DNA from 3 places in the Rossellomorea sp. DUT-2 genome. Region 2 is predicted to be linked to each of the others. Evidence: riboswitches for the same ligand, from Rfam matches in the RefSeq annotation. Region 2 holds a riboswitch; each other region holds the start of a gene.
What was found. A riboswitch is a leader RNA that binds a small molecule or an ion and turns the genes downstream of it on or off. The one in region 2 is predicted to bind lysine.

Region 1: another riboswitch for lysine. It lies ahead of ACOSV2_RS10030 (aspartate kinase); the one in region 2 lies ahead of lysA (diaminopimelate decarboxylase).
Region 3: another riboswitch for lysine. It lies ahead of ACOSV2_RS17245 (Na+/H+ antiporter NhaC family protein); the one in region 2 lies ahead of lysA (diaminopimelate decarboxylase).

The regions. Positions count from the first base shown of each region.
Region 1 covers NZ_JBQPEO010000002.1:832,383-842,673, forward strand. The annotation lists gene ACOSV2_RS10000 (helix-turn-helix domain-containing protein) at 1-121, opposite strand, end outside; gene ACOSV2_RS10005 (acyl-CoA thioesterase) at 276-737, opposite strand; gene sdhB (succinate dehydrogenase iron-sulfur subunit) at 884-1,651, opposite strand; gene sdhA (succinate dehydrogenase flavoprotein subunit) at 1,651-3,414, opposite strand; gene ACOSV2_RS10020 (succinate dehydrogenase cytochrome b558 subunit) at 3,487-4,095, opposite strand; gene ACOSV2_RS10025 (YslB family protein) at 4,446-4,883, shown strand; gene ACOSV2_RS10030 (aspartate kinase) at 4,979-6,217, opposite strand; lysine riboswitch at 6,411-6,589, opposite strand; gene uvrC (excinuclease ABC subunit UvrC) at 6,939-8,708, opposite strand; gene ACOSV2_RS10040 (hypothetical protein) at 8,705-10,183, opposite strand.
Region 2 covers NZ_JBQPEO010000003.1:667,889-678,179, reverse strand. The annotation lists gene ACOSV2_RS14370 (S8 family peptidase) at 1-3,288, opposite strand, end outside; gene lysA (diaminopimelate decarboxylase) at 4,046-5,332, opposite strand; lysine riboswitch at 5,445-5,621, opposite strand; gene ACOSV2_RS14360 (DUF4179 domain-containing protein) at 5,742-7,142, opposite strand; gene ACOSV2_RS14355 (sigma-70 family RNA polymerase sigma factor) at 7,123-7,659, opposite strand; gene ACOSV2_RS14350 (helix-turn-helix domain-containing protein) at 8,024-8,614, opposite strand; gene ACOSV2_RS14345 (DMT family transporter) at 8,707-9,666, shown strand; gene ACOSV2_RS14340 (2OG-Fe(II) oxygenase) at 9,705-10,291, opposite strand, start outside.
Region 3 covers NZ_JBQPEO010000004.1:397,485-407,775, forward strand. The annotation lists gene ACOSV2_RS17220 (sulfite exporter TauE/SafE family protein) at 1-586, shown strand, start outside; gene ACOSV2_RS17225 (bifunctional metallophosphatase/5'-nucleotidase) at 614-1,966, shown strand; gene ACOSV2_RS17230 (YunC family protein) at 2,023-2,325, shown strand; gene ACOSV2_RS17235 (HD-GYP domain-containing protein) at 2,520-3,632, shown strand; gene yunB (sporulation protein YunB) at 3,692-4,456, shown strand; lysine riboswitch at 4,536-4,718, shown strand; gene ACOSV2_RS17245 (Na+/H+ antiporter NhaC family protein) at 4,834-6,399, shown strand; gene ACOSV2_RS17250 (sodium-dependent transporter) at 6,721-8,247, shown strand; gene ACOSV2_RS17255 (methionine/alanine import family NSS transporter small subunit) at 8,249-8,356, shown strand; gene ACOSV2_RS17260 (M23 family metallopeptidase) at 8,404-9,363, opposite strand; gene lipA (lipoyl synthase) at 9,632-10,291, shown strand, end outside.

The DNA.
Region 1 (10,291 bases), on a different contig from region 2:
TCTCGCTAATAAATAGATCACTAGCTATTTCTTTAGTTGTTTTGTCTTGAACTAACAGTTCGAATACTTCTTTTTCTCTTTTGGTGAGCAACGGTTTGTGTGTAAAATCATTGTCCTTCAATTATGGTAACCCTCCTTGCCTTCGCCAGCTTTAAACCGCGGGGATGGGTATTGTGGTCGTCAGAATATCATATGTGAAGGGAGGGTTTGGAGTGACATAGAGAAGGAAGTTAAATGAAAAATAGGCAACGGTTTTTACAACACACTACAATGGGCTAAGATACCGCCATTTTGCAGTCAAGCTTCGCCTTCATTTCTTCCGTCCAAGGGACACCTTTTCCGGTCTGTTTTGATATTTGGACCATGGTTCCTCTACCTGTAAAGCAAACCTCTTCTTTTTCATTCAGACCCATATAGTGTAAATCCACTGAAGATTTCCCCACACTATTCGCCTTTACACAAACCTTCAGCTGTTCGTCGAAGAATACTTGTTTGACAAAATCACATTGTAGATCTGCAACGACAGGAATCGTATCGTGTTCAGGTTTTACCCAGTTTTGCATAAATCCTTTGTGTTTAAAAAATTCGATTCTAGCTTCTTCGAAATAAGTGAATGGAATTGTATTGTTCATATGTCCAAACATATCAGTCTCGGAAAACCGAACCTTTATATGGATTGAAAATGAAAATTCTTTTTGCCATGTTGCTATATCATCAATGTATGTAAAATGTTTCAAATTGGCTCCTCCTTTTGGGAAATGAATATAGAATAAGAAAATGAATGATCATTCATTATTTATTATAATCTTTTTCTGATAAATAAGAAACCTATAAAGGACAAAAAAAGCACTCCCCGAAGGAAAGTGCTTTTTGACTGTTACGATTAATCAACCATATGGTCGCTTCCGAAGAAGTTTTTAAACATTTGGAAAGTGGTCTCTCTATTCAGTGCTGCAATCGATGTCGTAAGAGGAATCCCCTTTGGACATGATTGAACACAGTTTTGAGAGTTCCCGCAGTTTGCAAGGCCACCGTCTCCCATGATCGATTCAAGTCTCTCATCCTGGTTCATGGCACCCGTTGGATGGGCATTGAACAGACGGACCTGTGATAATGGAGCAGGACCGATGAAGTCCGATTTGCTGTTTACGTTAGGGCATGCTTCCAAACAAACACCACATGTCATACATTTAGATAATTCATACGCCCATTGACGTTTTTTCTCCGGCATACGCGGTCCGGGACCAAGATCGTATGTTCCATCAATCGGAATCCATGCTTTTACTTTCTTTAAGCTGTCGAACATGCGGCTGCGGTCTACCTGCAGGTCACGAACAACAGGGAAGGTACGCATAGGCTCCAAGCGGATCGGTTGTTCCAATTGATCAACTAAAGCGGTACAAGATTGTCTTGGCTTCCCGTTGATCACCATTGAACAAGCTCCACATACTTCTTCTAAACAGTTCATATCCCAGTTAATCGGAGTAGTTTGTTCCCCTTTTGCATTGACCGGATTACGACGGATTTCCATCAGTGCAGAAATAACGTTCATATTCGGACGGTAATCAAGCTCGAACTCTTCTTGGAAAGGGGCTGTTTCCGGGCCATCTTGACGAGTAATGATAAAACGGACTCTTTTGTTTTCACTCATCATTTATTTCCCCCTTTTTTCTTAGAATAGTCACGCTTCCGTGGTGCAATCAGTGAAGTATCTACTTCCTCGTAATGGAATTCAGGTGAATTCGTTGCAGCATTGTATTTAGCCATCGTTGTCTTCAGGAATTCTTCATCATTACGTTCAGGGAAGTCAGGTTTATAGTGAGCTCCACGGCTCTCGTTACGATTTAAAGCACCGATTGTAATAACACGGGCCAGTTGCAGCATGTTCCACAATTGACGGGTGAATGTTGCCCCTTGGTTGCTCCATTTAGCCGTGTCATTGATATTGATGTTTTGGTAACGCTCCATTAATTCCTGGATCTTTTCATCTGTCTGTTTCAGCTTATCGTTATGACGTACAACGGTTACGTTATCCGTCATCCACTCACCAAGTTCTTTATGAATGACATAAGCATTCTCAGTACCATTCATGGACATGATGTTGTTCCATTTTTCTTCTTCCTGTTTCACATAACGATCGAATAGAGAAGAAGGGACGGATTCAACTGTTTTCTCAAGCCCTGAGATATATTTAATAGCATTAGGACCTGCAACCATACCACCATATATTGCGGATAGTAATGAGTTCGCTCCTAAGCGGTTTCCTCCGTGCTGAGAATAATCACACTCACCAGCAGCGAATAAACCAGGGATATTGGTCATTTGATCATAATCCACCCATAGTCCACCCATTGAATAGTGAACCGCAGGGAAGATTTTCATTGGTACTTTACGCGGGTCATCACCCATGAACTTCTCATAGATTTCGATGATTCCGCCAAGCTTAATATCAAGCTCTTTTGAATCTTTATGAGATAGATCCAGGTAAACCATGTTTTCACCGTTAATACCAAGCTTTTGGTTTACGCACACATCAAAGATTTCACGTGTTGCGATATCACGGGGTACAAGGTTTCCGTATGCAGGATACTTCTCTTCAAGGAAGTACCACGGCTTTCCATCTTTATATGTCCATACTCGTCCGCCTTCACCACGGGCCGATTCACTCATGAGGCGAAGCTTATCGTCTCCTGGAATGGCTGTCGGGTGAATTTGAATGAACTCACCATTTGAATAGTAAGCACCTTGTTGATAGACGATCGATGCGGCTGAACCTGTATTGATAACAGAGTTGGTGGATTTACCGAAGATAATCCCGGGTCCTCCAGTTGCCATGATCACTGCATCAGCTGCGAACGATTTAATTTCCATCGTTTGAAGATTTTGAGCAACGATTCCTCTTGCCACTCCTTCGTCATCGACCACGACGCCAAGGAATTCCCAACCTTCGAACTTATTCACAAGCCCTGCTACTTCATGACGTCGAACCTGCTCGTCCAACGCATACAATAATTGTTGACCAGTCGTAGCACCAGCGAAAGCTGTTCTATGATGCTGCGTTCCACCGAAACGACGGAAATCCAGTAATCCTTCCGGTGTACGATTGAACATGACTCCCATACGATCCAGTAAATGAATAATCCCCGGTGCCGCTTCAGTCATTGCTTTAACGGGTGGTTGGTTCGCTAAGAAATCCCCACCATATACTGTATCATCAAAATGTTCCCAAGGAGAGTCTCCTTCTCCCTTGGTATTAACGGCGCCGTTAATACCACCTTGTGCACATACAGAGTGAGAACGCTTAACGGGTACCAGTGAGAATAAATCTACTTGCGTTCCTTTTTCTGCTGCTTTAATTGTGGCCATCAGGCCGGCTAAACCGCCACCGACAACGATGATTTTGCCTTTACTCATCGTGACTCACTCCTTTTCCTACCATACTTCGAGAGCACTTATTTAATCTATTAGACTCGTATCTATTTCTTCTTATACGAAGGCAAAAATTGCACGCATACCGACAACCGATAACGCTACAAAGATTCCGATCGTAACATATGTAGCAATTAATTGAGAACGAGGTGAAACTGTAATTCCCCAGCTCACGCAGAATGACCATAAACCATTCGCAAAGTGGAAGATTGTTGAAAGAACACCCAGCACATAAAACCCTAGCATAAATGGATTAGATAAGATGTTTTCCATCATTTGAAAGTTCACTTCAGCCCCAAATGCCGCTGCTACTCTTGTTTCCCATACATGCCAAGTAACAAAAATAAATGTGATTACTCCAGACACACGTTGAAGTAAAAACATCCAGTTACGGAAATAGCCAAACTTACTTGCATTGTTCTTAGAAGTGAATGCAATGTAAATTCCGTAGATTGCATGGAAATACAATGGAAGGAAGATGATAAAAATTTCAAGGATATAACGGAAAGGTAAACTTTCCATGAAGTGTGCCGCCTGGTTAAATGATTCTTCCCCGCCAGTGGCAAAATGGTTCACGACTAAATGTTGTGTTAAAAATAATCCAACTGGAATAACACCTAGCAATGAATGAAGCCTGCGATAATTAAATTCTCGATTTCCAGCCATGATTTACCCCCCTTAATGATAAAATATGAATTCGTTTTCTAATGCATTTTTAGAATGACTAGACGACGATACATATTTTATATTGTAACAATAATGTGACATGTTCATTTTACTCCCAAGGAGTGGAAGCGTCAAGAAAACGTATACATAATTTCGACAATACCGCAAAAATATTTTCAATTTATTGATAACAGAAAAGATGAGGTATCGTCCCGTTAAATGTTCGAAAATTCAAATAAATTTTAAATAAAAGTTATATCACCAAAATATCCCAAGGTCATTTTTCAAGGTATGGGATGATAAATCCCCTTTTCATGTATATAATAGTTTTATAGAAAGAGGGGATTTACTTGGAACAGAAAAAAGAAGAAGTACAACAACCGTCCGTTCCAATCTTCGGATATGAAATGTTACGTGACATATTGATTCCAGAAATTTTAGGAAAGCATACTCCCGATATATTATACTGGGGTGGAAAACAGCTCTCTCGGAAATTCCCCCTTCAGTCATCAGAGGAACTGATATCGTTCTTCGCTGAAGCCGGCTGGGGAACTCTTACACTGCTGGAACAAAAAAAGAATGAGATGACCTATGAAATAAGCGGACCGGTGTTAGAACGACGCCTTGCCTTAAAGTCGGATGTAACATTCAAACTGGAAACGGGCTTTCTAGCCGAACAAGTACAGTTACAAAAGAAGTGTGTGGCAGAAGCTGCCGACGAACTACATAAACGAAGTCAGTCAGTGAAAGTGATTGTAAGATGGGACGAGAAAGATAAAGTAGAATAGTCCCTGCACAACCTATAACTAATACTTTAATAAAGGGTTGCCCCAATCGATGGGGCAACCCTTTTTCACTTGTCCCTTTCATTGCTACTTTAGTATTATAACGTGATTTCTTCCATCTTCACCGCGTCCAGGTTAAAGGCAGTATGTAGGACGCCTGCTGCTTTTTGCATATTTTTCTCGTCTACGACTGCCGATACTTTGATTTCAGACGTGCTGACCATTTTCACCACGATGTCGTTTTGAGCCAGCACTTCGAACATTTCCGCCGCCACCCCTGGATTGGAGATCATACCGGAGCCGACGATTGATACTTTTGCAAGCTCACTTTCATGCTCAACATGGGTAAAGCCCAATGGCTCTTTGTTCCGTTCCAGAACAGCAAGGGTTTCCTCCAAGTCTTGTTCTTTAATAGAGAATGATAAATTGGTCGTATTCTGATCGGTCTGGCTTTGAATGATAATATCTACATTCAGGTGATTTTTGGCTAAGGTCGTAAACACTGAAGATAGTCCCGTTAATGCGTTTCCTAGTCCAAATACAGTTACACGGGTGATTTCCCCTTCAAAGGCTACGCCTCTCACGATCAGGTTTTGTTCCATGCTTGCTTCCTCCTCAATATACGTTCCTTCAACTTTTTCAATACTGGATCTGACCTCTAACGGAATTTGATAATTCTTGGCAAATTCCACTGCCCGTGGATGCAGGACTCCGGCCCCTAAATTAGCCAGTTCCAACATTTCATCATAGGAAATGGACGGTAACTTTCGTGCTCCATTAATATAACGCGGGTCCGTTGTGTATACCCCGTCTACATCTGTATAAATATCACAGCGTTCTGCTTTCAAGGCAGCCGCGATCGCAACGGCGGTTGTATCCGATCCGCCACGACCGAGAGTTGTAATTTCCCCCGCTTCAGTCATCCCTTGGAATCCTGCTACGATCACCACTCTTCCCGATTGAAGGTGACTCATCATCTTTTCAGTATGAATATTGGTGATCCTTGCATTACTGTGAACGGATTCCGTCTCGATCCCTGCCTGCCAGCCTGTGAAAGAGATGGCATCATGTCCGGATTGAATCAGGGCCATCGTGAGAAGCGAAATGGTGACCTGCTCTCCTGTAGAAAGAAGCATATCCATTTCTCTCTTACTTGGCTGCGATGTAATTTCCCTTGCCAATCCAACGAGTGTATCCGTCGTTTTCCCCATGGCGGATACGACGACCACAACATCATTTCCTCTTTCTTTTTCTTCTGCGATTCTTGACGCAACATTTTGAATTCTTTCCACAGAACCTACTGAAGTCCCACCGAATTTTTGAACAATAATACTCACAGCTTCTCCCTCTTTCTCAATCGAGTGCTTCGTTAAGACTCATTTTTTGATGGTGAAGAGTACAATCACAATCATCCTAAAACGTTCATGGAACAGGTTCATCACCTGCGCTGGATAATAAAAAAAGCAATGAGAATAATATCTCATTGCTTAATGAACATACAGCAGAACATACTAAATAGGTTCATGGGCATTGTGAGATAGCTCTCCAAGATTGAATCATCTTGACAATCCTACATTTCTTAAACGTAGAACCAGCGGAATCAGCATGAGACCAAAACCACTTCGGCGAATCTCCCCTTTCCAGGCATCTCAACAGAGCTCATACTCCTCTTTACCTGTACTTTTGAAGTTCGCACCTCTATCACCACTTTAAAAAGTGATAATGTTATAAATTTTCGTTAATTATAGCACAGGGGAAATATTGATTCAATGTCTAATTGAAACAATATTTCATTTTATTATTCATTCGTGAGCTGTTTTGAATGAGCATGCGGTGGTTGATTTCCGCTGCAGGTGCTCGCTTTCCGCGTGGCGTGGGTTGAGCCTCCTCGGGCTAAAGCCCTGTGGGGTCTCAACTTCCACGCGTTTCCCGCAGGAGTCGAGCACCTTCCGCTCCAATCAACTCTGCTAATTCAAGGATTACTTCTACACCAAACAATAAACATCACGTACCTAATAATAACTTATTCAATAGCATTCCATTGATTTCTAACATTCCCTATTTTAATTTCTGCACCAATTCCTTTGCAACAGCTTCAGGAATTCCTATTTCGACAAATTCCTCCACACTGGCTTCTTTCATTTTCTTCATGGAGCCAAAGTGTTTAAGAAGCTGTTTCTTTCGTTTTGGTCCGATGCCGTCAATATCGTCAAGGGTGGACTGGAAGGCGCTTTTTCCTCTGAGCTGTCTGTGGAAGGTGATGGCAAATCGGTGGACTTCATCCTGGATCCGCTGCAGCAAGTAGAATTCCTGGCTTCTCTTTCCCAGAGGGATGATTTGCAATGGATTCCCATACAGCAGTTCCGACGTCTGATGCTTATCGTCTTTCGCAAGGCCGCCAAGCGGGATATCCAACCCTAACTCATTCTCAATGACATCCCTCGCCGCTTCAATCTGCCCTTTTCCTCCATCGATAATGATGAGATCCGGTAAAGGAAGACCATCTTTTAGAACTCTCGTATACCGTCTGCGAACGACCTCCCTCATGGATTCATAATCATCAGGGCCTTTCACGGTTTTAATCTTATACTTTCGATACTCATTCTTCGCAGGCTTTCCGTCAAGGAATACGATCATCGCAGACACAGGATCCGAACCTTGGATATTCGAGTTATCAAATGCTTCGATACGGAAGGGAGTATAAATGCCCATATGCTCCCCTAGACGTTCGATCGCCTTAATCGTCCGCTCTTCATCTCTTTCAATCAGGGCGAACTTTTCTTCAAGTGCCTGTTTCGCATTCTTTTCCGCAAGCTTGACCAATTCTTTCTTCTTTCCCCGTCTAGGCTTGGTGATTTTCACCTCTATCAGCTTAGCCGCCAATTCTTCATCAATCTCCTCAGGTAAAAAAAGTTCCTTTGGCTTAAAATGATTGGATTTCGAATAAAACTGACCTAAGAAAGTCAGAAATTCGTCCTCGGGTTCATTGTAGAGTGGGAAGAGTGACACATCCCGTTCAATGAGCTTACCTTGACGTACAAAGAATACCTGTACACACATCCAGCCTTTATCAACGGAATATCCGAACACATCCCGATCAGTGAAATCGGTCATGGTCATCTTTTGCTTTTCCATTGTCGCTTCAATGTGAAGGATTTGATCACGAAATTCCTTCGCTCTCTCAAATTCCAGATTCTCTGCTGCTTCATTCATTTTCACCGTTAATTGATTCTTGATCTCTTTGTATCCGCCATTCAGGAACCTGGAAATTTCGTCAGTCATTTGTCTATATGTATCTTTGCTTACTTCTTTGATACAAGGAGCCAGACATTGACCCATATGGTAGTAAAGACAGGCCCGATCAGGAAGGGTGGTGCATTTTCGTAACGGATACAGTCGATCCAGGAGCTTTTTCGTTTCATTTGCAGCTCCTACGTTAGGATACGGACCAAAGTACCGGCCTTTCCCCCTTTGGACTTTGCGGGTCGTAATAAGCCTCGGGTGTCTCTCGTTCGTTAACTTGATAAACGGATAGCTTTTATCATCCTTTAACATGACATTGTATTTAGGGTCATATTTTTTGATCAGGTTCATTTCAAGGACAAGGGCTTCCAGATCGGATGAGGTCATGATGTATTCGAAGTCCTCAATTTCACCTACCAGCCGTTGAGTCTTGGCATCATGAGAGCCGGTGAAATAAGAGCGTACACGATTCTTCAGAACTTTTGCTTTCCCCACATAAATAATCGTACCCTGTCTGTCTTTCATCAAATAACATCCCGGCTGATCCGGTAATAGAGCTAATTTATTCGTAATGGTAGGGTTCATCGTCTCTCTCCCTTCTTGTCTGCCCATTTATAGACGGTGATGGTTGAATAAACAGGATCGAATAGCTCCTGTGAATGGAATACTTGGACTTTTTCTATTTTTTCATCAAGGTTTTCAATACCCTGTTGTTTGAATCCTTTAACCACTGCTCCGGTCAGGTAGATCTCTTTATTCGTATGCTGAATGTCCTGAAGGAATTGAGAATAGGTTAACACACGCTTATGTGAGTAAGATGCATCCAGATAGGAGTATACTCTAGTTTCTTCCCATGTGTATACCACAATCGGACTTTTCTCATTTTGCTCTGTGAAGTATGACCCTGTTTTGTAGACGGCGGGTGCAGAAGAGTGATAATCGTTCAATACGCCCACACTCGTTCCTATATGCAAAATAAACCAAAGACTCAGAGTGATGATTTTCATTGCATTGAGTTTTTCCATCCATCCTATTAACAAGAAAAATCCTGCTATTATGGCCAGAGGCAGAATATGTCTCGGTTTTTCAATATTTTGTGCAATTAACCCCCAGATAAAATAGGAGCCAAATGCAATCAGGAGCAATATAGTGCCTGTACCAGGTTTAGTCCACTTTCCAGACATTTTTACACTTAATATAAATAGAAGCGCCGTGATGACCATAATAGAAAGTGATTGTGTAAATAATCCGTTCCAGCCTATATTCATAAATATATAATTCCATAACCTTTCAAATAATCCTGTATCGGACTCTACCGTTCCTCCCCATTCCGTAAAGTGTCCGTCGGTAAAACCAAAGGCAATCTGTAGCAGGGTCTGAAGGCTCCCCGCATTGGCAGCCAGTGCCGATAGCCACACCCCTTGTGAAAGTATGAGAAGAGTCAGATGAAAAGCGATGGCTTTCACTTTTTCTGAACCATTGCCACTCTCCTTCCAAAACACAAACCAATAGTAGAGGATCCCCGCACCAAAACCGATATAGGATAATCGTATACCCATCAAGATGGCAAATAGGAGAATGGGAAGGACAGCCGCATCCTTCGTCTTCCGTATGACAGCCCGGTGCAGACTCCATAAGTACCACCATAATACCGGGATGGCAGCACCTTCACTCATAGCTTGAACGGTCATCACACTCGGATAAGAAAGGGAAAAAAGGAAAAGCGTCGCAATGATGGCTTTCTTTCTCTTAAGGTACTGGCCAAATAGCCAATAAACAGGAAGAATCGAGCTAACCAGCAAAATCGTATTGAAAATCTGAAGGGATAGAACCGGGTCATCAATAAAGATGCGAACCATCATTCCCCCGAAAATAAAAAAAGGGTACCCTGGAAAATGAGGCTGCATCTTCAATAAATCAAATTCAATCACGCCCAGAGCATAATCGACTTCGTCCCAGCTTGATGCATAGGGCGGAAGCAATATAAGTCTGTATATAAAGTACAGGCTGAAAACAACCAATATACTTATCATCCATTTGTTTAAATGTTTATCAATCATTGTTTTTCTCCTGTTTCTCTCCAAATAAAAACCAACTCAGTTTGAAAACCTTCTTAGCCTATTGTAAGGCTTTATAAGAAAGGTTTCCAATCATGAGTTGGTTCAGGG
Region 2 (10,291 bases):
GGTACGTTCTTGTGGTAGAATATCCCAAACATTCAGTGCCTGACCTTTCCCTACTTTCAGTAACGTATCTCCTTTGTATAACTGAGAGGTCTGGTTTTCGAAAGATACATCCCATTCAGTCCCCCCTGTATTCCCTTTACCGGCGTCAGCCCATGCGGGGACATTGATTTGAAGGGAATTCCCCTGTCTTCTAGGAGGCCAGTAACCATCTCCGAGACTTGGACGGACTACAGGTGAGAACCAGTGTTCTGTCATTTTCTCCCCGCCATCATAGGACTTCAGCGGTTGTCGGATCTGCCATCCCTCGTCGAGTACATTTGCCTGATGATACCACCCTGTATCTTCTGTCGCCGATACATATTCGGTACGTGCGCTTGGCAACGATACTTTTTGCAGGAATCCTACTGCCCGCATTGTGTGCGGACGAAGGTCATAACGGAATTCCCCTCCATCCGTCTCAACAGGTGAATTGTAGTTTGTTTCGACTTTTGCCAGTTCCTTCCCTTTTGGTGCATAGGTCAGATCTTTCGGGATGGATCCTTCATGGACATCCATTAAATCATAGAGGTATGGAGAATCGACCGTTCCTTCCACCTTCAGCTTTACGTTTCCAGAGCGAACCGCTTTTACGAGCTTGTCCCCTTCGCTTTTACTGATTCCTGCAACGGCAACAGGATTATCCGTATAGTCAGGAGTCCCCGCATATACACTGAATTCTTTGTCTTCATTGTTCACAATAATCACAAGTTCCGCTCCTGCTTCGGCAGCATTCGTAGCTTGTTGGGACACACTCACTTCTGCATTTCGATCAACTACGACCGCTTTTCCTTTTGCCTTCAATCGTTCAAAGTCAGCTGTACTCCCTTTCCCTGCATACACAGCGGACAGATTATACTTTCCATCCAATAGGGTACTACCCGCAAATGGGATATCATCCAATTCTTTTCCTTTAAAATCAATTGACAACGTCGGTTTGGTCAAACGCCAGCGGGTCAGCTGCTCAAAATACCCACTCTTCACTTCTTTAGTCTGAACAGCATATAGCTTATCAATCCACACAGGCATCAGGTATAGACTTGTCATCGGCATTTCACCGATGGTTTGGTGGTATTCCAGACGCTTATAGTTCGCTTCCGCTTTCTTTGGAACGACCACTTTGATTTCCTTTGCTTTCCGTGCATCAAGTTCGACTGTTTTCGGTCCGTCAAGTTTCACTTCCGGATTACCGACCAGTGCTACACCTGCATGATCCGTCTCTGCATCCACATCCATGAGCGACATGGCAGAATATGTGCCAGGCGGCAATCGAAGCTCGAGCGTTCCATCTACGCCCACTACTTCAGGCTCCATTTTTTCACTGAACAGTACGACATAAGCCTGTCCTTTCGATCCGTCACGATCGGTTGCATTCAATGTAAGAGGATATCTTTCCCCTTCCTTGACCATCGCCATCGTCGTACGTACAAGTTCTGATCCGTCCTTTTTGGCTGTCAGGAATCCTTGGTAGCGTGACCCTGATTCTCCAAGTGTTGAATCGAGTGTTACATTCACGTCCACCGTTCCTCCTGCCGGAACCGTAACGGTTTGATCAGAGACCGTCAGCATGCCGCTTGGTGCCTCTTCTCCCTCCGCATTTGTAAAAGTTGATTCCAGTTCAAGAGTGATTTCTTCCTCGCTATCATTTGTATAGGTCACTACCTTTTCTACTGGAGCTGCTTGATCATGAGGCCATTTAAAGAACCCGAATGAGACCGAACCTGTTGCTCTAACCTGTGAATCCAGGGCGGCAGCTACGTCCACACGTCCTGTTCCGACATGATAAGGCTGGTAACCATCAAGCTTCTTTGTCGTATTCATCAGAGCTTGTTTCAATGTTGTTCCATCCCATTCAGGGTATTTTTCTGATAAAATGGCTGCTGCACCTGCAACATGAGGAGTCGCCATTGATGTACCATTTAAACTTTTGTAATCTCCGGTCCCACTGGAGTATTGGGAACGAGCCGCCACGATTCCCACACCTGGAGCTGAAAGATCCGGTTTAAGTCCCATATCCCCATAGCGCGGACCTTTGGAAGAGAAATACGCCAGTTCATCCGCTTTATCCACTGCCCCAACCGTCAAGGCTGAATCTGCTGCACCAGGGGAACCGATTGTACCTTCCCCGCCTCTGTTACCGGCAGCAATGACGAATAAAGTTCCATTCTCATCTGTCAATCGATTCACTGCTTCTGCCATTGGATCTGTCCCATCACTCGGCATATCGCTTCCAAGACTCATGTTGACAATTTTTGCATTCTCAGAAGCCCATTCCATTCCGTCAATGATCCAGGAATCCTGTCCGAATCCCTCATCACTTAAAACTTTCCCTACCAGTAAGCGGGCATCAGGTGCGACACCTTTATGTTTACCATCACCCGCACCTGTCCCAAGAACGGTAGAAGCAACATGGGTACCGTGACCGTTTACGTCCTTCACTTCTTCACCAGGTACGAAGCTTACAGCATCATCAATCTGCCCTGCTATATCCGGATGCTCCGAGTCGATTCCAGTATCAAGTACGGCAACCTTCACTCCCTCTCCTGTATACCCCTGCTCCCAAGCGGAATCCGCTTCAATTTGCGGCACACTTTGATCAAGGGCTGCTTCTACACGACCATCCAGCCAGATTTTATCGACGCCATATTCAAATTGGGGTACTTTTTCCGATTCAATATTTTCGCTTTGAACAGTGACGTCTTTCCAGAATGTTGCTGCCTGCTTCTTCTCTGCAGAAAGGGCCGCTCCATTAATACTTTCCAAGTCTCTCACTTTCTTGGATCCTTTTGGAGCAGGAACAGCTGGGAAAGTCTTAGCCTTGGTTTCTTTGTATTCTACGATGACAGGTACAGACGCTTGATTCTTGTCATCATACCCATACTCTATCAATTTCGTAATATTGAATAAGTCTTCATCCATTTTTCCTGCGGCCATATAAGGCATGACGGAGTTCGGGAATACGAATGTTTCGTCTTTGATGGTCATGACCCGGACACCTTCGCCATTCTTGTCAGCAGGCTCCACATTGATGATTTGTTTGCCATTTTGAAGGGTCGACACCTTTACCACATCACCAGTGATGAGGGTGATGGAATGTTCCCCTTCGATGGCTTCATTCTTATCAACATTAGACTCCTCGAGTTCCTTCCCCTTGGAAGAGATACCGAGTGCATCTACCTGGAACATCGAACCTGAAATCATCGTCGCAGCAATCGATCCAACCAGAAGTGGCTTCACGTTAAGTTTTTTCATGAACATTCTCCTATTCTATTCATTTCGTCAGTTGATTGATTCATATGAGTAGACTCTTGCTGAGGGAAAAATAAAGAAGGTATGTAGTCCTATAAAATGCAGATAAAGAAATAGACTACTAGGTTCAGATTCTGTCCGTGATCACCTACCTTTTACAAAGTCGCCTGCCTCTCCCTGGATGCAAACTTGTTTCTCTAGGAGTAATTTTGTATGTCTGTGGCTAATTAAATTGTAAGTCTCAGTACAGTCATTTCTCAATAGGGGTTATTTTCAGGGAATAGAGAACTATTCTCAAAGTGACCATTGATTTCCATTCAACTTATTTATGAAAAATGATATAAGAAGGTGCTGAGCCATTCTGACAATGTAACAAGCTAAGGGAGCATTTGAAGGGCATCATTCCATCGTATACGTTCGGTCTGTAAAAGTTTCAGCTCCATATTCGGTAAGCGATGAGTACAGTCCAATTAGCATATCTCAACCTGCCTAAAGTCCCGTGAAATGATATTGAAAAGGGTCGTATCCTGTTCCATTTTTGTAGTCAGAATAATAGAGGGAAAAAACATTTTGAGAGTTGGGTTCGGAATAGCGTTTATAAATAGATGAAAAAGAAGGCTGCATCTCATTAGACGCAAGCCTTCCCAATGTACGAAACCTTTACTTATCGACTGAAATCCTCTTTCACCTGCACAGGATTGTTTGAGTAATTTCTGTTATTTTCAATTTTATTTCAATCCGAAAGGAAAGCCCTCCCTATTTACCGGTCATTTCGAACTAAATCTGCATACGATTCACGTTCAATTACGACCCGTGATTCCCCATCTTTTACAAACACAACGGCCGGGCGGGGAATACGGTTATAGTTACTCGCCATGGAATACCCGTAAGCCCCTGTACTAAAGACAGCAAGGATATCACCGTAATTCGTCGGCGGCAGCATCAAATCCCAGATGAGCATGTCACCTGATTCGCAGCACTTGCCGGCGATGCTCACAAGCTCCGTGCATTCTTCTTGCGGACGGTTGGCCAGGACCGCATGGTATTTGGCCTGATACAAAGCGGGACGGATATTATCCGTCATCCCCCCGTCAATGGCTACATATGTGCGCACATCAGGAATGATTTTCTTTGAACCAACTTTATACAACGTAGTCCCCGCTTCTGCTACCATGCTTCTGCCCGGCTCCACCCATACTTCAGGGAGAGGATATTCATTCTCTGCAAAATAGGTCTTCACACTATCGGTAATAGATTTCACATAAGTTGGAATCGGCAAGGGCTGGTCTTCTTCCGTGTACCGGACACCAAATCCACCACCGATATTCAGCACCGGCATCGTTGCGCCTAAATCAATCCGGATCCGCTGCATGAAATCAGCCAATACCTGGATCGCCTGATCAAAGCCTTCCCGTTCAAAGATTTGGGATCCGATATGGGAATGGAGGCCGAGCAATGAGAAGTAAGGCTTTCTGATTGCAAGCTGAATCGCAGTGGCCGCCTGTCCATTGGAAATGCTGAATCCAAATTTCGAATCCTCCTGTCCCGTCGTGATGTACTCATGGGTATGGGCTTCCACGCCCGGTGTGACCCTGATCAGGATCTGAACCTCTTGCTCCCGCTCTTTTGCCAGGTCATGCAGCAGTTCAAGTTCGAGGAAACTATCGACGACAAAGCATCCAATTTCAGCTTCAAGAGCCATTAGCAGCTCCTCTTCGGACTTGTTGTTCCCGTGAAAATGGATGCGTGCTGCAGGGAAGCCTGCCTCCAATGCCGTATACAATTCCCCGCCTGAGACAACATCCAGGGATAGGTTTTCTTGTTCCGCCAGGCGCACCATTTCTTTACAAAGAAACGCTTTACTCGCATAAGCCACCTGGTACTGCAATCCGCTTTCTTTAAATGCATCCCGGAACAATTTCGCATTTCCGCGGATCATTCCTTCATCGTATACCATTAAAGGCGTCCCATAGGTTTCGACCAACTCACCCGTACTCATGCCACCGATTTCAAGATCCCCATTTACATTCACATCAACTGTACTCATATCCTAAACTCCTTTAGACTCTCTAAAAAACACAAAAAACCGTATGAAGCAGATGCTCATACGGTTTTTCATCAAAGTTCACGGAAACAAGATGAAGACAATGTATTAACATCTCTTCAATAGTGCTCCACAACTTTTGCATTGTGACAGTCCAACATTTCTTCAATGCTGGCCCAACAAAAAATAGAATTGGCTATTTTCTGCTTCGGCGATCTGCCTTTCCCAACTTATCTCAGAATCCATTATTCTCAAAGAAGGTACTCATCATCCTCGCGCCTCTATTATCAGAGAGTGACGTATTATTTTGTTTGAATTACTATACCATTCTCTTGAAAAGTTTGTCAATTGGTTTTTGAGAGAGAAATAGGCAAAATCCCCGGAAGATAGCCCGGGGATTTCGTGGATCATTTTATTTCAGATTGATTTCGAACGGTTTCATTTTGAGCGGCTCATCATTTCTGCTCAATGTCTCGAATGGAACAATTAGAGAGTAGTCCTCAAGGTTGGCATCCTGAGACAATGTAAAAGTGGATTGAAAACGGAGAGTACCCTTATCCACTGTTTTCGTTTTATCACTTCTGATCATATGATTCAACATCTCATTATAATCCAGTTCATTCTTGGCATTTCTTTTTATATCTTGTGATGGGATCACCTGAACGAATTGAGCGAAATTCTCTAAAATATCATGTTTGAATTGTTCTTCTTTAATGGCATCGATGGTGAAGTCCACTGTCACCTTCCCTTTTTCGTTTTGGATATCTTGTACCATTACCTGATAACCAAAACGTGAACTCTTCATCTGGAATGGAGGTGAATCCTTTAGTGTGATGATGCCGTCTTCATCTACTAGCTCCATATCAGCTTGGACCTTCAGCGAATGTGCCTTATCACTGAGTTTACTAGTGAACAGCTCCCTGACAGTCTTTTGATAATCACCGTCAACTTCTTTGATATTTAGTGTCTCTGCACTGGACTTTGATAACCGGTTCCCTAAGTCATCAAACACGACCAGATTTACCGTATCCTTCTCAGACTCCACCGAATATGTATACTCCAGTGTAGTGGTAGCTTTTCCTTTAGTGATGGATGTCACTTGCAGCTCAAATTTACCATCCTGCGAATCTGTCCTTATATCTGTATGGATCGTTTCAGATGGAATCCTCTCAACCGGTACATCAAAGGTCCAGGTACCGTTCACATCTGCCATATGGGTAAACGTTAACGGAAGGGTGAAGTTTTCCGGCGGTTCTTTCCCATCCCGATAAAATTCGATCGAGCCTATGAACTCATCCCCGTCTTTTTTAAGACCCGAACTTCCCGATCCCCATTGTTTCTGATCCTTCCCGTCGAAGAGGTGGTAGCTATAGCCACTCACCGGACGATTTCCTTCGTCCATATGTTCGATGGAAAGGTCATCACCCTTCGCCTTGAAGGTTACTCCGATAACGTTCCCGTCATAATATGTGCTTGTGATTGTCACATCGACGCCGCTTGAGGTGGCAGCCTGATTAACTTCCGTCACTTTATCGCTGAAATAGAGTTCTTTTCCGACATCAGAACCGACTTTTTCATAAATGCCACCCAGTACAGGCAACTTAGCCAGTGCATTGTTCACAGGTGAGAATAGGAAGCCCGATACGAGTACCATGGAGGCAGCAGCTGTGATAAAGGCGGCACTTATCTTGGCCGTTTTTTTCCGGACCTTTTGTTTTCTGCCTTCTTGGATCCCTATTGAAATCGCCTCAAAAACCTCTTCCTTTGGTACCTCGATACTGTTCATTTCTTCCTCAAACCATTTTTTGTCCATACTGATTCACTCCTTCCAACAGCTTTCTCAATTCCAATTTCGCACGGTGAAGATACGTCTTAACCGTCCCTTCAGGCGTATCCATTGTTTCTGAAATCATCTTGATTGACTGACCCTGAAAGTAAAATAAGATAATGACTGTTTGATAGTGCTGATTCAAGGATGCCATGGCCGTGATTAAATCGATCCGCCCCTCTACATCCGTTTCATCTGTAGTGAGGGCATTGGCGAGAAAATCATCCCCCGTCAGAACAAGCCTGCTTTGCTTTTTCAGATAACTGTATGCCGTATGTATCAGGATCTTGATCAGCCAGGTACTGAAGTACTCCGGATTCTTCAACCGGGATATCGACGTAAATGCCTTGCAAACCGTCTCCTGCATAACGTCCAAGGCATCTTCTTTATTTCTCACATACAGGAATGCAGTCCGGTACAGCTTCTCGCTTTCTGAGTGGATCAGCCTTTCAAATGCTTGTTCATTCCCTTTGATTGCTTTTTTCACGAGTTTCACATCCATTGATTAACCTCCTGTCATTCATTAGAGTCGGGTGGGGTGGGAAAAGTTTCAAGGGATTTTAATGGGGTGTCTTGCTATGTAGAGTAAGGTTGGTTACCATTTATTTCAAAAAGACGCATAAACTATGAGAAACGACGCAATTACTTTGAAATCGACGCAATAAATTTGATCATGACGCAATTCATCCCGAAAACGACGCAATCATGGACGATTTCGACGCAATTAAGTTGAATGGATGGGGTCAGCCGCCTCCAAGATTGAATGAAAAGAATCCAATAGCCAAAGAAAGTTTGAAAAAAACCTTTTTTATCTTCCATCGTAAGGTTTTTCACTTAAAAAAGAAGCTTATCCCTCTCGATAAGCTTCAATCTGCCCGTCCCGTATAAATCATCACAAAGTGGAGGACCGCTTCAATTGATTCCCTATTAATGTAACTATGGCCTTTATCCGCATGGAATTTGATCGAGTCATACTGACCGAGCTCGAATACGTCATCCTGCACCTTCACACGTACTTTTCCTTCCATAACAGTGACAAATTCAATCACCCCGGGCTGGTGGGCGTCGGCACGGTACTCACTGTCCGGTTTCAGGAAGGCCCTGTGAGTTTCCAATGAGCTGTAGCCAGAGGAAGTAAACATCGGCTCCAGGGTCAAGGACTCATTGGCACTGATCACTTTACTCCCTTCATTTTTCCGGGAGATCTGGACTTCTTGTTTTTCCACGAGAAGGGCCGAGATGGGGATCGCGAGTCCATTCGCGATTTTCCATATGATCGTCAAAGATGGATTCGCCTCTCCCCTTTCAATCTTGCCCAAAGTCAATGTGCTGACATCGGTCATAGCCGCAAGATCCTGGAGGTTGAGCCCACGCTCATGTCGTATATGTCTCAGTGTCATCCCGACGTGCCGAGCCAATTTTTCCGGGTCCTGCCAAGTCAAACCGTCATTACTCATAATCCTACCTCTTTCTATAGACAATGTATGTAAGTATATTATAATATATATTAAATAAACTATAGTATATGTATTGGAAAGGAGTGTTCATCATCAAAGAGCTTGCTCTCGGTGTCATTTCATCTATGTTCTTTGCCGTCACCTTTATTCTGAACCGGTCCATGGAGCTCGCTGGTGGAAGCTGGATGTGGAGTTCATCACTGCGATTCCTGTTCATGCTCCCTTTCCTTTTTCTTATTGTAGGTTTAAGGAAGAATATAAATCAAGTCTGGATTGAAATGAAGAAGAAACCACTCGAATGGCTAACGTGGAGCTTTGTCGGGTTTGTCCTCTTTTATGGTCCTATTACCTATGCGGCAGCATATGGGCCGGGCTGGCTTGTAGCGGGTACGTGGCAGTTTACCATCGTTGCAGGCATCTTACTCGCTCCTTTGTTTTATACTTCAGGACCGGTCAGACGCAGGCACTCCATTCAAAAAAGAGCTTTGGCCATATCCTCCATCATCTTAGTTGGCGTTCTCTTCATTCAACAGGAAAATGCCAGTGGATTGTCCTTTTCTGAAATGACCGTTGGGGTCTTACCTGTGATCATCGCAGCCTTTGCTTATCCACTTGGAAACCGGAAGATGATGGAGGTGTGCGGCGGAAAGCTTGATACCTTCCAACGTGTGCTCGGGATGACGATCGCAAGCACTCCTTTCTGGCTGATTGTTGGATGCTATGCGTTTTTCGAGGTTGGGGCACCCAGCACGCCGCAGGTGACACAATCCTTTATCGTCGCCATATGTTCAGGTGTGATTGCGACGTCCCTGTTCTTCATCGCGACGAATCAGGCGAGGCACAATCCCGGGAAGCTTGCCGCAGTGGAAGCGACCCAATCGACACAGATCCTGTTTGTCATCATAGGAGAAGCGGCGATCCTGTCCGTTCCATTTCCATCAGGTTTCGCCCTGACCGGTATCCTTCTGATCATCGCTGGAATGATCATCCACACCATAAACGTGAAAAAAATGAATACCGGAATCGTCAAAGCCGTTAAATCGGTCAGCTAAAAAAAGGAGGGGCATCCTGGATGCGCCTCCTTTTAGTTCTATTTAAAGACCTTTCTTCTCATCCACTGGGTCGCAGCCCATTTATCTCCGATGACAACCGGTGCTCCGCCATGCAACGTCAAATCGTTCAGCTCCTGGTTATCATAGAAATATTCGAAGTAGACCGCCATCCCCTTTTGGGGAGAGACAGAGAAATTCAATTTCGGAAAGTACGTTTCCCCGCCTTCCTCTACGTCATTCAAGTACATGACAAGGGTGCTGATTCTCGGATTCTTCACCGGCCGCGATGAGGCCGAGAAGAAATCAAAGTGGGCCTTGTATTCCTGACCCGGTTTATAGTTAAGGATTTGAAGACCTTCGCCGTGCTCGACAGGTATATTCATAATTTGTGAGATTCTCTTTTCCACTCTTGTCACAACGTCATGTTCGCCTTCTTGAAGGAAAACGCTGCTGCTCGTTCGAAGTTCATCGACGGTACGGGTATTTCCTATCTTCGAACGCTGCACCCGCTCCTTTGACAACTGGATGAGTTCATCACATTCTTCATGACTCAACACATTGCCAAGAACGACGATCAGCGGCTCCTCCACTTTCGCGATAATCTGAATATCACGGTCTTCCGTCT
Region 3 (10,291 bases), on a different contig from region 2:
CTTGATCTTCTTTGCCGGCAGTGGGCCGGGTTCAATACTTGGAGCATGGGTAAACAAGGGATTGAACATGGAAAGCTTTAATTTATATTTTGGTATTTTTATGATTCTGATTGCCATTGTACTCATGGTAAGAAACAAGTTGAAGCCTATTGAGAAATTCAAGGATGCCTCTTTTCAACGGGAATTTACCGATCCGGGCGGAAACACCTTCCGATATGGATATCCTCCTGTATTAGGAGCGGCTATTGCCTTTGTAGTTGGATTTACATCTGGTTTATTTGGCATCGGCGGTGGATCATTAATGGTACCTGCAATGATCTTGATTTTTCTTTTTCCACCTCATGTAGCCGTCGCCACATCCATGTTCATGATTTTTCTATCGGCCTTGGTCAGCTCAGGAACGCATGTCATGTTTGGCAATGTCAAGTGGTTGTATGCACTGGCACTCATTCCAGGCGCCTGGATAGGGGCGAAGTTTGGGGCCTATTTGAATACGAAGCTTGAATCAAAAGTCTTAGTGAGTGTTTTACGGATTATATTGATTTTAATTGGAATTCGATTGATTTACCAGGGTATTACAGGATAACATACCTCCAATAGGAGTGAGCAAATAGTGAGAGAAACCATTCATATTTATCATACAAACGACCTTCACAGTCATTTTGAACATTGGTCAAGGATTCGGGATTTTTTGAAGATGAGAAAACAATGGCATCTGGACGAAGGGGAGCCTGTTTATCTATTTGATATCGGAGATCATGTAGACCGCTGGCATCCATTAAGTGAAGCGACTTTAGGAAAAGGAAATGTCGATTTTCTAAATGAAGTCGGCTTTGATGCAGTAACGATTGGGAACAATGAAGGAATTACACTGGACTATGAAGATTTAAACAGCCTCTATGAAAATGCAGATTTTCACGTGATTGTAGGCAATCTATTAGACCGGTCGTCGCAGCTGCCAAGCTGGGTCAAAACCCATCATATTTATCAAACGACTTGTGGCATGAAGATTGGTGTCATCGGATTGACAGCTTATTTCAAACCTTTTTATAAAGCCCTGGGCTGGAATATTACATCTCCGGTGGAGGAGCTTGAGAAATTGGTTCAAGAGCTTCACCCACAGGTGGATATGGTGATTCTTCTTTCCCATCTGGGGATTCGGGATGATGAGCTGATTGCAGAGCGATTTCCCGAAGTTGACGTTATCCTTGGAGCTCATACCCATCATGTTTTGCATCAAGGAAAACAAATTAAGGGAACCATGCTGGGCGCAGCAGGAAAATATGGTCATTATGTCGGTCATATGATGATTGAGGTTGACACTGCCAATAAAAAGATTGTCGGCAAAAAAGCGCAACTTTATGAACAGCAGGAGCTTCCCTTTGTCGAAAAGGAAGAGCAGGAAAATCTCGAGTGGTATCAAGAAGGAGAGGATTTGTTAGGGGAGGAAGTAACCGAGCTTGCCAAACCGCTGCCAGTGGATTGGTTTAATCCTTCAACACTTCCGAATGTGTTATGTGATGCTCTTGCTGAATGGTGCGAGGCTGATTGTGCCTTCCTCAATTCAGGCTTACTCATTGATGGACTGAAGGAGGGGGCAGTGACGAAACAGGATCTGCACCGGATTTTGCCTCATCCCATCAATCCATGTCTCATCGAGATGAAGGGGGCAGAGCTGAAGGAAATCATTAAACAAACATTTAATGAGGAATGGCCGCATCTTCAAGTAAAGGGATTAGGGTTCAGAGGCAAGGTGATGGGCCGGTTTGTATATACGAATATTCAATTCAAAGGCCATGAAATCTTAATCGATCACAACCCGATTGATCCACAGAAGATATACAGGCTTGCCTTACCTGATATGTTCACGTTTGGCCACTTCTTTCCAGACCTTCAAAGGCTCGGGAAAAAATACTTTATGCCTGAGTTTTTACGGGATATCCTCCAGTGGAAATTAAAGCAGTAAATGTATCACCGTTTCCATCCTCACGTCATACATATGAGGGAAAGGAGCGATGACACATGATGAATGTATCTCCGATTACCATTCAGGGACATACCTTTTTAGCGATTTCTGTTGAACTGCCCAAGACCAATCTCCTCGTTGTGACGAGTGATATAGGATATATAATGTGTGGAGCACTGGACGTAGCGTTACTAAATGAGAAATTGAAAGACAGAGGAATCGTTGCAGGAAGAGCCGTCGGTGTAAAAACAATCGACCAGCTCCTGGATGCCCCTCTGGAATCCATCACCTATGAGGCAGAAAATCGCGGCATCACACCGGGCATGACCGGCCGGGATGCATTGTTGAAAATGATATAAGTGTTAAAAAAACCAGCTGCTTTTTTGAAAGCGCTGGTTTTTTTATTGGGTGAATATCAACACCTGCTTTATATTCTTTCATGAATAATTAACAATATATCTGGAAATACACCTTGCAAGAACGTTTTTATCCTTTATAATGGAGATACTAGGAAATTTTGTCGAAAAATGAAAGAATTACATAGGAGAATTCTATGAGGCTTATATCAACTAGGGCTTTGAAACCGGGCATGGTTCTAGCTACAACCGTATATAATATGAGAGGTCAAGCTTTAATTCATGATAACGTTCCGATTACAGAACGCATGATTTTCAGATTGCAGGAGCTTAGTATTCAGTATGTCTATATTGAAGACTCCCTTTCGAAGGGAATCCAAGTAAAGGGAACCGTTTCGAGTAAGGTAAGACAGCAAGCTGTAAACAATATTGAGATGGCCTTTCATCAACTAAGCGCATCGAAAGCGCCACCTGGTGTGCTCATGATTGAAGATAGTGCCAAGCAATTGAAGCAGGTGATTGATGTAGTCTTGTCTGAAGTAAAGGCGAATCATGATCTCCTAACCATTTTGACGGATGTTTTCACATATGACTCCTATATTTTTCACCATTCATTTAATGTGACTTTGTATACGTTATCCATAGGTCTGGAACTTAAACTGTCTACTAAACAGCTCGAGCAGTTAGGCGTGGGGGCAATTTTACATGATATCGGTAAGATGCTTGTGCCGGAGGAAATTCTGCTGAAACCAGGGAAGCTGACAGAAGACGAATTTGGTGAAATCAAGAAGCATTCAGAACACGGTTTTGAGATTTTGCGACAGCTTCATTCTGTGTCCCTGATCATTGCTCACTGTGCGTACCAGCACCATGAGAGGCTTGATGGATCTGGTTATCCACGAGGGATCAAAGGTGAGGATATCCACCCCTTTGCAAAAATCATAGCGGTGGCCGATGTATTCGATGCTATGACGTCAAATCGTGTATATCGGAAAGCCATGCTTCCACATCAAGCGCTGGAGGTATTATATGCAGGAAGCGGTACTCTGTTTGATGCAAATGTGATTGAAGCCTTCAGGTCTTCTGTGGCCATGTATCCGAATGGGATGGTTGTCGAGCTGAATGATGGCCGAAAAGGAATTGTGACCGATCAAAATAAAGGTGTAACGGATCGACCGGTGATTCGGATCATCGAAGAAGATGGACAGGAAATACAAACGCCTTATGCCATGGATTTAAGTACGGAATTAGATAAGGTGATTACCGGATTTGATCCGGATTATGAACCCCAATCTCTTAAAATTAAATAATTTTTTTGCGTTAAACCCCTCTTACTTTGCATACAAATAGCTTGTAAGGGGGGATTTTTTTGTCAAAGTTTAAAACATACAAACCCCGAAGAGGAGGGCCGCTGCCTTTTCGTTATGTGATGATCATCACGATTCTATTCTTTATGATTTCGACTGGATTCGGATTGTGGATCATTAACAAAGGTTTGAAACCGACACTGCTTGCGTATGCTGAAACTCAAACCAGTAGGATCGGTACGTTGGTTATCAATAAAGCGATAAACAAAAAAATTGCCGATGTTCTTGATATTTCGGATATAACCGAAGAAGTAAAGAATACAGAAGGCGACATTGTTTCATTTAAATATAATACTCAAACCATCAACCGGGTTCAGGCAGAAATCACCAACTTAGTTCAACAAAACCTGCAAGAAGCAGAAGAGGGAAATTTAGAAAACCTTGAATTTATTACCGAAGTGGAAATTGATGAAGGAAAGTCTAAAGCAGCGAAAGGGATCACTTACTCGGTGCCTCTAGGTCAAGCGACCAACAACGTGTTACTCGGTAACCTTGGTCCAAAAGTGCCGATTCGCTTCCATTCGATCGGAGATGTCCGTTCTGATATTAAAACTACGGTAGAGCAATTCGGAATTAATAATGCCGTTGTGAAAGTGTTTGTGGAGCTTGAAGTCAATGTCCAGATCATCATTCCATTTGCAACGAAAACCGAAACCATCAAGCAGGATATCCTTGTTGCCATGGGTACCGTTCACTTGGATGTACCGCAGTTTTATAACAATGGTGGAGGAGAATCCAGTCCTTCCATTGAAATTCCCACAAATTAGTCAAGAAAAAAAGTTGTCAAAAGAATGATAGTTTGTTATATTAATAAAGAAAATTTTATAACACACCACATCATCAGTCCGATGGGGTAGAGGCGCAGAGTTCAAGAGTAAGCTGTTTGAGAATGACAACTGTGAGAACAGATGAAAGGGAACTTTTGCCGAAGTAAATATACATGTCGAATGTGTATTTGCTGGGGTTATCTTGAAGAAGGATAACACTGTCATTATAGGGGAATCTCTATAATGGGGAGCTACAGATCGTGATGGAGCACTTAAATTACTTACTAAGGTAATGATAGCTTCTCTATCGTTGCCTTTTTTTATTATCCTCTATCATGCTACGATGGTTCCCCCCTATCAAATAGGAGGAGGACATTATGGAAAACACGATTTACTCACTATTACCACCCCTTTTAGCCATTCTTATGGTTATACTTACGAGACGGGTTCTACTTTCACTGGGAGTAGGAATCGTTGCGTCTGCCTTTCTGTTAGCAGATTTCTCAATTACGAAAACATTAAGCTTTATGTGGGACGCCTTTAAAGGCATCTTTGTCGCAGATGGAGCACTCAACACCTGGAATGTCTATATTATTTTCTTCTTACTCATTCTTGGTGTCATCACAGCATTTGTGAATATTTCCGGCGGTAGCCGCGCATTCGGTGAATGGGCGATGAAACGTGTGAAAACGAGAAAAGGGGCGCAGCTTCTTGCAGCCGTTTTAGGTATCATAATTTTTATTGATGACTATTTTAACGCCCTTGCCGTTGGACAGGTTTCGAGACCCATTACGGATCGTCACAAAATTTCACGTGCGAAACTGGCCTATATCATCGACTCGACATCGGCACCCATTTGTGTCGTTTCTCCAATCTCAAGTTGGGGAGCGTACATCATCGGTATTATCGGTTCGATTCTGGCTACACACAGTATCACAGAGTACACAGCATTTTCGGCCTTCGTTCAAATGATTCCGATGAACCTTTATGTCTGGGCAGCTGTCCTGCTTGTCATCATGGTTGCTGCTAAAGGCCTGGACTTTGGAAAGATGAAAGAGCATGAAGTCAGAGCCCTTGAAACGGGAGCCCTTTATGATCCTGAAAAAGAGATTCCAGGCGAATTGAAGAATGATCTGCCTGTCAGCTCGAAAGGATCAGTAGGTGATCTTGTCTGGCCAATTGTAGCTCTTGTTATCGGTACGATTGGAATGATGCTCTGGACAGGATATCAAGCAGTAGGATCGTTTGACATCCTGCCGATTTTTGAAAATACAGATGTAACGAAATCATTATTATATGGTGGGTTATTCGGTCTCCTTGTTGCACTGATTTTCTTCCTTCGTCAAGTCAGCTTGAAAGGAATCGAAGGGAAAGCCGTTGGAACAGCAGTAGTGGAAGGGATCAAATCCATGCTGCCAGCCGTTTACATCCTTATCTTCGCCTGGACGATCGTCACATTGATCGATCAATTGCAAACGGGTACGTACCTTGCGGGTCTGGTTGAACAATCAAGCTTACCGATGCAGGCACTTCCTGTCATCTTGTTCTTAGTTGCCGGAATCATGGCATTCTCGACGGGAACCTCATGGGGGTCTTTCGGAATCTTACTTCCGATCGCCGGTGAAATTGCTGCAGCGACAGATGTAAGCATCTTACTTCCTGCGATGGCAGCTGTTTTAGCTGGATCCGTATTGGGAGATCACTGTTCTCCAATTTCGGATACAACCATCCTTTCCTCTACAGGAGCAGGAAGCAACCATATCGATCACGTTCTTACACAGCTTCCATATGCATTAATCGGAGCGGTTGCTGCATCGATTGGATACCTTGTATTAGGATTCACTGGAAGTACGCTGTTCGGTCTCGGTGTTGTGATCATATTAATCGTCGCATTCGCTTTTCTGTTTGGTGAAAAAGCAAAACCCGCTGTTTCAGAACAATAATTAAATGAAAAACCAGGAGCTTATCGGCTTCTGGTTTTTTAGTATGTATTCGTATTGATGTCAGGGTATCTACTAAAACACGTGGTGGTATCCCAAAACCCAACTCAACCTTTCCGATCATCAATTCTTCATGGTTCGACAAAATTCTTATAGTGAAATAGTACCTGTCCCGATTAGAAAAAATCTCTCTATATGCTTCAAAATAGCTTTGACAATTGCCTTGGAACTAGCTATACTGACTGTAGATTATAAATAATCTGAAAATATAAAAATTTCGAATACCTTAATATGGTAGTTGAAAAGAACTAGGGGGGAACCAACATGGAGAAACGTGCCCAGTTTGGAACACGAGCAGGATTTATTCTAGCTGCTGTTGGATCAGCAATCGGTTTGGGAAACATTTGGCGTTTTCCAGCAGTAGCGTATGAAAATGGTGGAGGAGCATTCTTTATTCCGTATTTATTCGCTCTTCTTACAGCAGGTATTCCATTATTAGTGCTTGAATTTACGTTAGGTCATAAGTACCGTGGGTCGGCACCACTATCTTATTTCCGTCTGAATAGGAAATCAGAGTGGCTTGGCTGGTGGCAAGTATTAATCGCATTTGTCATTTCTACCTATTATGCCGTCATTATCGCATGGGCGATGTCGTACAGTGTGTTTTCTTTCAATTTAGGTTGGGGGAAGGATACAGAGTCATTCTTATTCAATGACTATTTGAAGCTGACGGTTGATCCCGGTCAGACAGGCAGTATCGTTCCTGGAGTATTCATTCCGCTTGTATTGGTATGGGTGATTACATTAGGGATTCTTTTCAAAGGTGTAAAGAAGGGAATCGAAGTAGCGAATAAGATCTTTATTCCGGCACTAGTTATTTTATTCTTAATAATTGTTGTTCGCGCTTTAACATTACCTGGAGCATTGGATGGTTTAGATGCTTTCTTCAAACCGGATTTCAGCAAAATAGCTGACCCTGGTGTTTGGGTAGCGGCTTACGGACAAATTTTCTTCAGCTTATCCATCGCATTCGCGATTATGATTACGTATTCCAGTTACCTTCCTAAGAAATCGGATATTACAAATAACGCATTCATCACGGGTTTCAGTAACTCAGGGTTCGAATTGCTGGCAGGTATTGGAGTATTTGCTGCTTTAGGCTTCATGGCTCAATCTCAAGGTGTAGGGGTTCAGGAAGTAGTAAGCGGGGGAGTTGGATTGGCGTTTGTGGTATTCCCGCAAATCATTAACGAATTCCCGGCTCTTAACGGTTTATTCGGGTTCTTGTTCTTTGCTTCCCTAGTGTTAGCGGGGCTGTCCTCACTTATCTCGATTACAGAGACTTATGTAGCAGGGGTTTCTGAAAAGTTCGGAATTTCCCGTACCAAAGCTGTTCTATTCGGTGGAGGTCTTTCTGCGATCATCTCGATCTTATTTGCCACTCAGGGCGGATTACTCTTCCTGGATGCAGCAGATTACTTTATCAACCAGTTTGGCGTAGCATTCGCCGGATTAGTTGAAGTGGTGGTGATTGCCTGGTTCCTGCGCAAGTTAGGTGCTTTCCAATCTCACGCTAATGGAATTTCCGATATTCAGCTTGGTGCCTGGTGGAAAATATGCTTAGGCGTCATCACACCAATCGTTCTTGGATGGATGATGTTCGGATTATTCAAAATGAATTTATTAAGAGAATTTGAAACTGAAACTGGAAACTATGGAGGTTACTCAGATGCCTTCATCCTTTACAGCGGATGGTTTGTTGCAGGATTCGCAATTCTTGCAGGTGTTGCCTTCTCATTCAAACGCTGGCATGCGAAAACAGAAGCTGAAAGCTATAAGGAGGTTGGCTAACATGACTGGTAGTGCAATTGCAATGATGATTGTAGGAATGGTCATCATCTGGGGTGGATTAGCAGCTAGTATCATTAACGCTGTTTCCAAATCCAAAAAACAGGTGTAAAGAGAAAAAAGATAAAGCAGACGATGGGTTAACCATTGTCTGCTTTTTTAACGTTTTTTGCTTTTGATTCTCTCCTGACGTTCCCACATGCGTAAGTGAGGGTAAGGATCAAATGACCATTCCGTCAAACCATTATCCTTGTACATTCCGTAGTGCAGATGAGGAGGGAATTTCCCTGATGTCCCAGGGGGGCCGTATCCGGAGCTCCCAACACCGCCAATAACCATTCCCGGTTCCACCACTTGACCTATATGAAGATCTTTAGAGAAACCACTAAGGTGGGCAAAATAATGATACGTATTATTAATGTCACGTATGCCGATACGCCAGCCTCCATATCGGTTCCATCCTTTCATCTCAATGATTCCATACGATGTCGCTCTTACAGGTACACCATAATCAGCAAAGAGGTCCGTCCCTTCGTGAATGCGTCTTCCTCCCCAACCACGGGCATCACCCCAGGTGTTTCGGTAACTGTAGTTGAATCTGAGGGGAAGAGGGAAGGCTTTCTGGTTTAAATGGATGGTATCGTATTGTTTATAGATTTTTGCATTTCCCATGATGATACTGACCGTTTTATCACGTTTGTAATAGTCCCACAGAGCAAGCTTGAAATTATCCCGGTCAATTCCGTATCGTAATATAAAATCTGTCAAAGCAGCCAGTATATCTTCATCACTCTTCAGGCTCGCTTTTCCATCGAAGTCTCCATCCCGGCCTATCCCGTTGAAGAGGGCGATCGTTTCTGGATTGTCATCTTCCCGGTTGGGATTCAGAGGGCCGACCCATTTTTCCGGCTCCATATAGATCGATATAAGTGAAGTGGGCTTTTCCCTATCTTTGCGGGCAAACCGCAGACTGCGTTCGTACTGATCAATAGCAGCAAGATAATACCAGGGAATACGAGTCAGAGCCGCGCTTTTCTGAAATAACTCCATCCTTTTCGTGTGAATCTGTTCGTCTGTCAGCTTTTCTGCAGCAAAGGTTTGACAAGGACCTATCAACATGCAGATAGCGACAAAGGCTAAGAACAATCGTTTGTACAAAATAATCCCTCCATTTTTAGGGGCCTACTTCTAGTTTGTATCGTTCATCGGGATTCATAATCATCAATAAATGGTAATAGGGTATCACATGCTTGTTTTCACTTTTTTAGTATGATAAAGTGACAAAAGAAGTATATTGATGATGGCTTTTTTTACATAAGATGAACGATTGAGAAAGCGTTTCACTCTTTGCCTAAGTCAGAATTATTTAGGATTGGAGATGAGGGGTATGAGTAAGAAAGATGAACACATTCGTAAACCGGATTGGCTGAAAATTAAGCTGAATACGAATGATAACTATATGGGCTTGAAGAAAATGATGCGTGAGAACAACCTTCATACGGTATGTGAAGAGGCTCGTTGTCCTAATATTCATGAATGTTGGGGAACTAGAAGAACAGCTACCTTCATGATTCTTGGAGATATTTGTACACGGGCATGCCGTTTCTGCGCAGTGAAAACAGGCCTGCCAACTGAATTAGATCTGAAAGAACCAGAACGCGTTGCTGATTCAGTTCAATTAATGAACCTGAAGCATGTAGTCATTACAGCGGTTGCACGTGATGACCTGAAAGATGGTGGATCGCAAGTATTTGCTGAAACGGTTCGTGCCATTCGCCGTAAGAGCCCGTTCACTTCCATAGAAGTATTACCTTCCGATATGGGTGGTGTTTTCGATAATATCAAGACATTGATGGATGCAAAGCCAGACATCATGAACTACAATGTCGAAACCGTTCGTCGCTTGACTCCAAGAGTTCGTGCCCGCGCTACTTACGATCGTACATTGGAATTCCTGCGTCGTGCAAAAGAATTAAATCCGGAAATTCCAACAAAATCAAGTATCATGGTTGGTCTTGGGGAAACGAAGGAAGAAATTCTTGAAACA